Azospirillum brasilense: one gene and its partners. The protein of the gene in region 3 interacts with the protein of the main gene of each other region in a pairwise test. Links are inferred from orthologs where the notes say so. Each region holds a gene or a part of one and is shown on either strand. Other genes may lie near its edges. The genes, in order: glnK, H1Q64_RS12975 and H1Q64_RS16195.

Evidence for each region.
Region 1: the proteins of H1Q64_RS16195 (region 3) and glnK interact in binary tests that used the Escherichia coli proteins (3 or more experiments, as listed by UniProt). The link is inferred for Azospirillum brasilense from one-to-one orthologs.
Region 2: the proteins of H1Q64_RS16195 (region 3) and H1Q64_RS12975 interact in binary tests that used the Escherichia coli proteins (3 or more experiments, as listed by UniProt). The link is inferred for Azospirillum brasilense from one-to-one orthologs.

The regions. Positions count from the first base shown.
Region 1 is NZ_CP059449.1:858,511-861,455, reverse strand. What follows is about bases 110-2,899. They hold glnK (P-II family nitrogen regulator), read left to right. Parts: upstream 110-1,230; coding sequence 1,231-1,569; downstream 1,570-2,899. Other genes in these bases: H1Q64_RS04070 (aminotransferase class I/II-fold pyridoxal phosphate-dependent enzyme), read left to right, coding at 1,921-2,899; H1Q64_RS04080 (UbiH/UbiF/VisC/COQ6 family ubiquinone biosynthesis hydroxylase), read right to left, coding at 110-912. Also shown: more of H1Q64_RS04080, read right to left, coding at 1-109; more of H1Q64_RS04070, read left to right, coding at 2,900-2,945. UniProt on the Escherichia coli protein: Involved in the regulation of nitrogen metabolism. Regulates the activity of its targets by protein-protein interaction in response to the nitrogen status of the cell.
Region 2 is NZ_CP059449.1:2,721,668-2,724,517, forward strand. Bases 156-2,850 are described here. They hold H1Q64_RS12975 (P-II family nitrogen regulator), read left to right. Parts: upstream 156-1,181; coding sequence 1,182-1,520; downstream 1,521-2,850. Other genes in these bases: H1Q64_RS12960 (NAD(P)H-hydrate dehydratase), read right to left, coding at 156-465; glnA (type I glutamate--ammonia ligase), read left to right, coding at 1,793-2,850. Also shown: more of H1Q64_RS12960, read right to left, coding at 1-155. UniProt on the Escherichia coli protein: P-II indirectly controls the transcription of the glutamine synthetase gene (glnA). P-II prevents NR-II-catalyzed conversion of NR-I to NR-I-phosphate, the transcriptional activator of GlnA. When P-II is uridylylated to P-II-UMP, these events are reversed.
Region 3 is NZ_CP059450.1:613,397-616,550, reverse strand. What follows is about bases 84-3,082. They hold H1Q64_RS16195 (two-component system sensor histidine kinase NtrB), read left to right. Parts: upstream 84-981; coding sequence 982-2,184; downstream 2,185-3,082. Other genes in these bases: ntrC (nitrogen regulation protein NR(I)), read left to right, coding at 2,181-3,082; dusB (tRNA dihydrouridine synthase DusB), read left to right, coding at 84-982. In the rest of the region: more of dusB, read left to right, coding at 1-83; more of ntrC, read left to right, coding at 3,083-3,154.

The DNA of each region.
Region 1 (2,945 bases), on a different replicon or contig from region 3:
GGCGTGGGCCGCCTCGCCGATCAGGGCGACGCGCTCGGCGATGAAACGCTCGGCCAGCAGCACCGACAGCGGCCAGGCGTCGCGCCGGGTCACCAGCTCGATGTCGCCCAGATAGCCGCCCGACCGGCGGGTCAGCTCGTCGATGAACTGGTCCTCCGGCAGCTTCAGATACATGTCGACCAGCGACCGCTTCTCGCTCCACACGATGGAGGAGCGGTTCTCGGTCATCGGCAGAACGGCGAAGGGGCCGTTGGGCAGGAAATGCTCCACCGCCACGCCGTTGTGCGGCTCCGAATGGCGGATCGTGCAGATGATCGCGGACTGGTCGTAAGCCCAGGTCCGCAGCTTGATCCCGGCGCTCTCCCGCGCCAGCGAGCGGCGCCCGTCGGCCCCGACGACCAGCCGCGCCTTGACCACCCGCCCGTCGGCCAGCGTCACCGTGGCGCCGCTGCGGGTGCGCTCAATCGACACCGCCTGGGCCGGGGTCAGATGGTGCAGGCCGGGCAGTTCCTTGGCGCGGGCGAACAGGGCGCGGCGCATGTCCTTGTTGTCGAGAATCCAGCCGAAGGGCTGGTTCTTGCCGTCCCAGGTCAGCTCCGTGTGGTCGTAATGGACGAACAGGGGCGAGAACTGGTCGGCCACCCGGATGTCCAGGATCGGGCCGGCGTGGGGCTCCATGTGCTTCCACACGCCCGCTCCCTCCAGCACCTTCATCGAGGCGTAGGCGACCGCCGTGGTGCGGATGTCGAAGTCGTCCCCCGCCTGCCGGTCCGGGCTGTCGCGGTCGATGCAGACGACCGGAACGCCCGCGGTGGCCAGGGCCGCCGCCATGCTGAGTCCGGCCAGTCCGCCGCCCAACACGACGACGTCGGTCGTGATCTCCTGCGCTGCGGTGGTGCCCGATTCGGTCATGATGGCGCTGCCCTTCGATCAGTGTAGACGGGTACGAACAATCGTTCCGCTTGGTCCGGATGTCCAGCGGCGCTGCGTCGCGGCCCCCAAATTGCACAATTATTATGCACAGCCTGCCCAATCGATCGGCGAAACAGCCAAAAACCGCTGAAAAGGGCCGATTCTGCAACCGGCACGATTTTTGAAGACGTTGCTTTTTATGGTCGAGGCGAACACGCTCGAGTCACGTTCGGAAAACCCGCCGCCACGGCGGGATCGGCCGAGGGGGGACCGGGCGACCGCAAGGGCCCGCAAACACGCATACCAAGGGGAAGCCACATGAAACTGGTTATGGCCATCATCAAGCCGTTCAAGCTCGACGAAGTGCGCGAGGCGCTGACGTCGCTCGGGATTCAGGGCCTGACGGTGAGCGAGGTGAAGGGCTTCGGACGCCAGAAGGGTCAGACCGAGATCTACCGCGGCGCCGAGTATTCCGTGAGCTTCCTGCCCAAGGTGAAGGTCGAGGTCGCGGTGTCCGACGACCAGTACGAGCAGGTGGTCGAGGCGATCCAGAAGGCCGCCAACACCGGCCGCATCGGCGACGGCAAGATCTTCGTGCTGGACATCGCCCAGGCCGTGCGCATCCGCACCGGCGAAACCAACACCGAAGCTCTCTGAGGCGTCCTGGAGGAAGCGGACAGGGCGGGGCGTCATGGCCCGGCCCCTCCCGCGAGGGGGGAAGGCGCGTCCGCTTTTTCTTGCCGCAGGGCATCGATGATCTGCCCGGTGACTTGAGGCCGGGCGCGCCAGTCTTTCCACCGTGGCGCCAAGGCCGCCGGAACGGGCGGCGTATGCTTTCCCTTGACCGGGCCTCGTCCGGTTTTGTGCCCTTGTGCCGGGACTCCACCGTCGATAGGATCGTTTCCGTTTCGTATCGGGCAGAGGCCCCCAGAGGCCACTGACGGGCCGTGCCCCTCGGGGCCGGCCCGGCCTTCTCGGGCCGTCCTCATGGAAAGGATTCTCGGCGGCATGTCGCTCCCGGACCTCGGCACCTTCGCTCTCGTCAACGACCGGCTCGACCGGCTGTCGGACTACCCCTTCACGCGGCTGGCGGCCCTGCTGTCCGGGGTGACGCCGCGCGCCAACGCCGAGCCGATCATGATGTCGGTGGGCGAGCCGCAGCACCAGCCGCCGGCCATCATCGACGAGACGCTGCGCGCCAACGCCCATCTGTGGGGCAAATACCCGCCGGTCGGTGGCACGCCGGAGTTCCGCGAGGCGGTGGGCGCTTGGCTGGCCCGCCGCTACGCTTTGCCCGACGGGCTGTTCGACGCCGAAAAATCCGTCCTGCCGGTGTCCGGTACGCGCGAGGCGCTGTTCCTGCTCGCCCTGCTGGCCGTACCGCCGAGCAAGGCGGGCCGGCAGCCGGCGGTGCTGATGCCCAACCCCTTCTACGCGCCCTACGAGGGGGCGGCCCTGCTGGCGGGGGCGGAGCCGGTGTTCCTGCCCTCCACCCGCGAGACCGGCTTCCTGCCCGATCTCGACGCGCTGACGCCGGAGCTGCTGGAGCGCACGGCGCTGTTCTACCTCTGCACCCCGGCCAACCCGCAGGGGGCGGCGGCCGACGCCGCCTATCTGGAGCGGGCGATCGGGCTGGCGCGGCGCTACGGCTTCATCCTGGCGGTGGACGAGTGCTACGCCGAGATCTACCTGGACAAGCCGCCGGTCGGCGCGCTCCAGGTCGCGTCGGGTCTCCATCACGGCGGGAAGCCCTGGACGAACATCCTGGTCTTCCATTCCCTGTCCAAGCGGTCGAGCGCCGCCGGGCTGCGGTCGGGCTTCGTGGCCGGCGATCCGGAGCTGATGTCCCGCTTCACACGCCTGCGCAGCTACTCCAACGCCGGGATGCCGCTGCCGGTGCTGGCGGCCAGCGCCGCCCTGTGGCGGGACGAGGCGCATGTCGAGGAGAACCGCGCGCTCTACCGCGCCAAGTTCGACGCGGCGGAGGCCGCGCTGAACGGGCGCTACGGCTACTACCGGCCCGACGGCGGCTT
Region 2 (2,850 bases), on a different replicon or contig from region 3:
GCCGTGCAGGCCGCTCGGCACGTCCACGGCGACGACGGTGCGCCCCGCCATCGCCTCGACGACCTCCTTGGCCATGCCGTCGAGCGGGCGGGCGAGCCCGGCCCCGAACAGCGCATCGATCACCAGAGGATTGCCCTCCAGCAGCCAGGGGTCGGCGGCTTCCACCGGCCCGGTCCAGCGCCCGGCCGCCACCGCAGCGTCGCCGCGCAGGGCGGAGCGCGACCCCAGCAGGGCCAGCCGCACCGGCCAGCCCGCTTCGAGAAGAAGACGCGCGATGACGAACCCGTCGCCACCGTTGTTGCCCGGCCCGCACAGGACAACGGTCGGGTGCGGCGCCCAGCGCTCGCAGACCGCGCGCACCACAGCGGCTCCCGCCGCTTCCATCAGAACAGGCCCCGGCACGCCGCCCGCCATGGTCAGCGCGTCGGCGCGGTACATCTCCGCCACGGAAAGCAGTTCGTCCATAGCCTCCACCCGCCGCAATCCCGCATCACCGTCACCCGGCACAATAAGCACCGCGACGGCCGCAGCATAGCCGGGCACAGGAGGAATGAAAGGAGTGGCCTGCCTGGCACGAAAATTGGAAGGAAGAACTGGGGCGATGGATGGGACTCGAACCCACGACCGCTCGGACCACAACCGAGAGCTCTACCAACTGAGCTACCACCGCCACCGGGGGACGGAATGAACCGTCCGCAAACACCCCACCCGCCGCTCCGATCGATGCAACGCCGACGTGAACTCCTCACGAGGCAAGCGCATCCACCGTCAAGGGGGACTGGGGCGATGGATGGGACTCGAACCCACGACCGCTCGGACCACAACCGAGAGCTCTACCAACTGAGCTACCACCGCCACCGGGGCCGCCTATTTGCCCCAAGGGACGGGTCGGGTCAAGCTCTATTTTCCACCGCATTGATCAATCTGAAAAGCCGGCACTAGCCCCTCCGAAAGGGTGTGGCTGCGCGGATTGCTTGCAGCTTGTGCACAAATATTGTTCACTTCGCCCTATCCGTTGGCAGTCGCGTGCCGCCCACGGTGGCATCGGCCCGCTGCGGCCCGGCATCCCACGCAGCCGGATCGCAACCGCTCCGATTGGCACGCAACGTGCTTTACATCGGACTGTCGGCAGAGCCGTGGACGGTGCCTGCCGACGTTGGCACCTCGTACACGAGAGACCCATGAAGAAGATCGAAGCCATCATTAAGCCGTTCAAACTCGACGAAGTGAAGGAAGCCCTTCACGAAGTCGGCATCAAGGGCATCACCGTCACCGAGGCCAAGGGCTTCGGCCGTCAGAAGGGGCACACCGAGCTGTACCGCGGCGCGGAGTATGTGGTCGACTTCCTGCCGAAGGTGAAGATCGAGGTGGTGATGGAGGACTCCCTGGTGGAGCGGGCGATCGAGGCGATCCAGCAGGCCGCCCACACCGGCCGCATCGGCGACGGCAAGATCTTCGTCACCCCCGTGGAAGAAGTTGTCCGCATCCGGACCGGCGAGAAGGGAGGCGACGCGATCTGATCGCGTCCCGAGAACCCGACCACCGGCCACCATGAACCAGCCCCGCCCACAACCGACGCAAAGCCGGCCGACGCAGATCTGGCCGACGCAGACCGTCGCAACCGCGAGCGGAACGATCCGTGCGCGGATGCCCATCCGGGCGCGACTTTTTGTGCTGTCACGTTGTGTGCTTGGGAAAGGCATGACATAACGTCCGCCGCGAGCGCCGTCACCCGCCCCTCGGTCGGTTTGACGCAGCGGGACCCAAACCTCTTAAGCGTGGAAAAAGAGATATGTCCGACATCAGCAAGGTCTTCGACCTGATCAAGGAACACGACGTCAAGTACGTGGACCTCCGCTTCACCGACCCGCGCGGCAAGCTGCACCACACCGCTCAGCACGTCTCGACCATCGACGAGGACGTGTTCGAGGACGGCATCATGTTCGACGGCTCCTCGATCGCCGGCTGGAAGGCGATCAACGAGTCGGACATGATCCTCCAGCTCGACCCGACCACCGCCGTCATGGACCCGTTCTCGGCCCAGCCGACGCTGAACATCCTCTGCGACGTGTACGAGCCGTCGACCGGCCAGCCCTACGCCCGTTGCCCGCGCGGCATCGCGAAGGCCGCCGAGAAGTACATGGCGTCGGCCGGCATCGGCGACACCGCCTACTTCGGCCCGGAAGCCGAGTTCTTCGTCTTCGACGACGTGAAGTTCAAGGTCGAGATGAACAAGGTGTCCTACGAGTTCGACTCGGAGGAAGGCCCGTACACCTCCGACAAGGACTATGAGGACGGCAACCTGGGCCACCGCCCGGGCGTCAAGGGCGGCTACTTCCCGGTCGCTCCGGTCGACAGCGGCTCGGACCTGCGCGCCGAGATGCTGAGCGTGCTCGCCGAAATGGGCGTGCCGGTCGAGAAGCACCACCACGAGGTGGCCGCTTCGCAGCATGAGCTGGGCATCAAGTTCGACACGCTGGTCCGCACCGGCGACAACATGCAGTACTACAAGTACGTCGTGCACAACGTCGCCCACGCCTACGGCAAGACCGCGACCTTCATGCCGAAGCCCGTCTTCGGCGACAACGGCTCGGGCATGCACATGCACCAGTCGATCTGGAAGGAAGGCCAGCCGCTGTTCGCCGGCAACCAGTACGCCGACCTGTCGGAACTGGCGCTGTACTACATCGGCGGCATCATCAAGCACGCCAAGGCGCTGAATGCCTTCACCAACCCGACGACCAACTCCTACAAGCGTCTGGTCCCGGGCTACGAGGCTCCGGTTCTGCTGGCCTACTCGGCCCGCAACCGTTCGGCCTCCTGCCGCATCCCGTACGTCGCCTCGCCGAA
Region 3 (3,154 bases):
CATTCAAATCGGCACCATCTCGCTTGAGGGTCCGGTGATCCTCGCCCCCATGTCCGGCGTCACCGACCTGCCGTTCCGGAGGCTGGTGAAGCAGTCGGGCTGCGGACTGGTCGTGTCCGAGATGGTCGCGAGCCAGGCGATGATCCGCGAGAACCGCCAGACGCTGCGCATGGTCGAGTGCGAGCCGGAGCAGTTCCCCATGGCCGTCCAACTCGCCGGCTGCGAACCCGAGGTGATGGCGGAGGCGGCGAAGCTGAACCAGGACCGCGGGGCGGCCATCATCGACATCAACTTCGGCTGCCCGGTGAAAAAGGTGGTCAACGGCCACGCCGGCTCCTCCCTGATGCGCGACGAGGCGCTCGCCGCCCGCATCCTGGAGGCCACGGCGAAGGCGGTCTCGATCCCGGTGACGCTGAAGATGCGCAAGGGTTGGGACGACAGCAGCCTGAACGCACCCCGTCTCGCCCGCATCGCGGAGGATTGCGGGATCAAGCTGGTCACCGTTCACGGCCGCACCCGCGAGCAGTTCTACAACGGCACCGCCGACTGGTCCTTCATCCGCTCCGTGAAGGAGGCGGTGTCGATCCCGGTGGTGGTCAATGGCGACATCATCTCCTTCGACGCCGTGGACCGCGCGCTCGCCGAGTCCGGCGCCGACGGGGTGATGATCGGGCGTGGCGCCTATGGGCGCCCCTGGTTCCCCGCCCAGGTGATGCATTACATCCGTACCGGCGAACGGCTGCCCGATCCGCCGCTCCACGAGCAGCTCGACACGCTGCTGGAGCATTACGACGCCATGCTGACCCATTACGGAGTCGAAGGCGGGCTGCGCGTCGCCCGCAAGCACATCTCCTGGTACTCAACGGGCCTGCGCGACTCCGCTGAATTCCGCTCGGAAGTCAACCGCATGTCCGATCCCGAACGAGTGCGCGGCTTCATCCGCGACTTCTACGCCCCGGCGATCGAAAGGATGGCTGCCTGATGGCCCGTGCATCTGCCGCTGCTCCATTGCCCCGCCGCCCGGCGCGGCCCCGTGCGCCCTCCGGTTCCTACCGACCCGTCCGCTCCTGCATCGATCCGTCCATCATGCTGAACGCGCTCCCCGACCCGGTTCTGGTCGTCGACGGCTCCGGCGACATCCGCTACGTGAATCTGGAGGCGCAGGAGTTCTTTGGCCTGTCCGCCACCATGATGGAAGGCATGCCGCTGGCGGAGTTGCTGCCGCCCAACAGCCCGGTCAGCCAGTTGATCGAGCAGGTCCAGCAGGGCCGCCACCGCGCCTCGCAGGAGGGCGTGGTCATCGACACGCCGCGCATCGGCCCGCACCACGTCACCGTGCGGGTCACCGCACTGGGCGAGCCCACCGACCATGTGCTGCTGACGGTCAACGAGCGCACGCTGGCCCGCAAGATCGACAATTCCCTGACCCACCGCAACGCCGCCCGCTCGGTCACCGCCATGGCGTCGATGCTCGGGCATGAGGTCAAGAATCCGCTGTCGGGCATCCGCGGGGCGGCGCAGCTCCTGGAGGAGAACTGCAGCGAGTCCGACCGGGTGCTGACCCGGCTGATCTGCGACGAGGCCGACCGCATCGTCGCCCTGGTCAACCGGATGGAGGTCTTCTCCGACCAGCGCCCGTTGGAACGCGATGCGGTGAACATCCACACCGTTCTGGAGCATGTCCGCAAGGTGGCCCAGAGCGGCTTCGCACGGAACATCCGTTTCATCGAGCGCTACGACCCGTCCCTGCCGCCGGTTTATGGCAACCGCGACCAGCTCATCCAGATTTTCCTCAACCTGATTAAAAATGCGGCAGAGGCTGCACCGGAATCGGGCGGCGAGATCATACTCAGCACATCTTATCAGCACGGCGTCCGCATGGCCCTGCCAGGCGGCGACACCCGCCTGCACCTGCCGTTGCTGGTGTCCGTTCAGGATAATGGGGACGGCATACCCGACGATCTGCGCTCCAACCTCTTCGATGCGTTCATTACGACCAAGGTCAATGGGACTGGCCTGGGGCTTGCATTGGTAGCCAAAATCGTCGGCGACCACGGCGGCGTCATCGAATTTGACAGCCAGCCGCGCCGCACCGTCTTCAAGGTCTCGCTACCCATGTTCGATGAAGCGCAGATGAGCGGCGATCCTGCACCGGCCAGAGGCATCCGAGGGGCCATCGGATGAGTGCAGCCACGATCCTGGTTGCGGACGACGACCGCGCCATCCGCACCGTTCTGACCCAGGCACTCGCCCGTCTCGGGCACGAGGTGCGCACCACCGGCAACGCTTCCACGCTCTGGCGCTGGGTGGCGGACGGGCAGGGCGACCTCATCATCACCGACGTGGTGATGCCCGACGAGAACGGGCTGGACCTGATCCCGCGGATCAAGAAGATCCGGCCCGACCTGCGCATCATCGTGATGAGCGCGCAGAACACGCTGATCACGGCGGTGAAGGCGGCGGAGCGCGGAGCCTTCGAGTATCTGCCCAAGCCCTTCGACCTGAAGGAGTTGGTCTCGGTCGTCGAGCGGGCGCTGAACTCCAACACGCCGCCGGCGGCGCTGCCCGCAGACGCCGGCGAGGCGGACGAGCAGCTTCCCCTGATCGGCCGCTCGCCGGCCATGCAGGAGATCTACCGCGTCCTTGCCCGTTTGATGGGCACCGACCTGACGGTGACCATCACCGGCGAGTCGGGCACCGGCAAGGAACTGGTGGCCCGCGCGCTGCACGATTACGGCAAGCGGCGCAACGGCCCCTTCGTCGCGATCAACATGGCGGCCATCCCGCGCGAACTGATCGAGTCCGAGCTGTTCGGTCACGAGAAGGGCGCCTTCACCGGAGCCACCAACCGGTCGACCGGCCGCTTCGAGCAGGCGCAGGGCGGCACCCTGTTTCTCGATGAGATCGGCGACATGCCGCTGGAGGCGCAGACCCGCCTGCTGCGCGTGCTGCAGGAAGGCGAGTACACCACCGTCGGCGGACGTACACCAATCAAGACGGACGTACGCATCGTCGCCGCGACCCACCGCGACCTGCGCACCCTGATCCGCCAGGGCCTGTTCCGCGAGGACCTGTTCTACCGTCTGTGCGTCGTTCCCATCCGCCTGCCGCCGCTGCGCGAGCGTACGGAGGACGTGCCGCTCCTGGTTCGCCA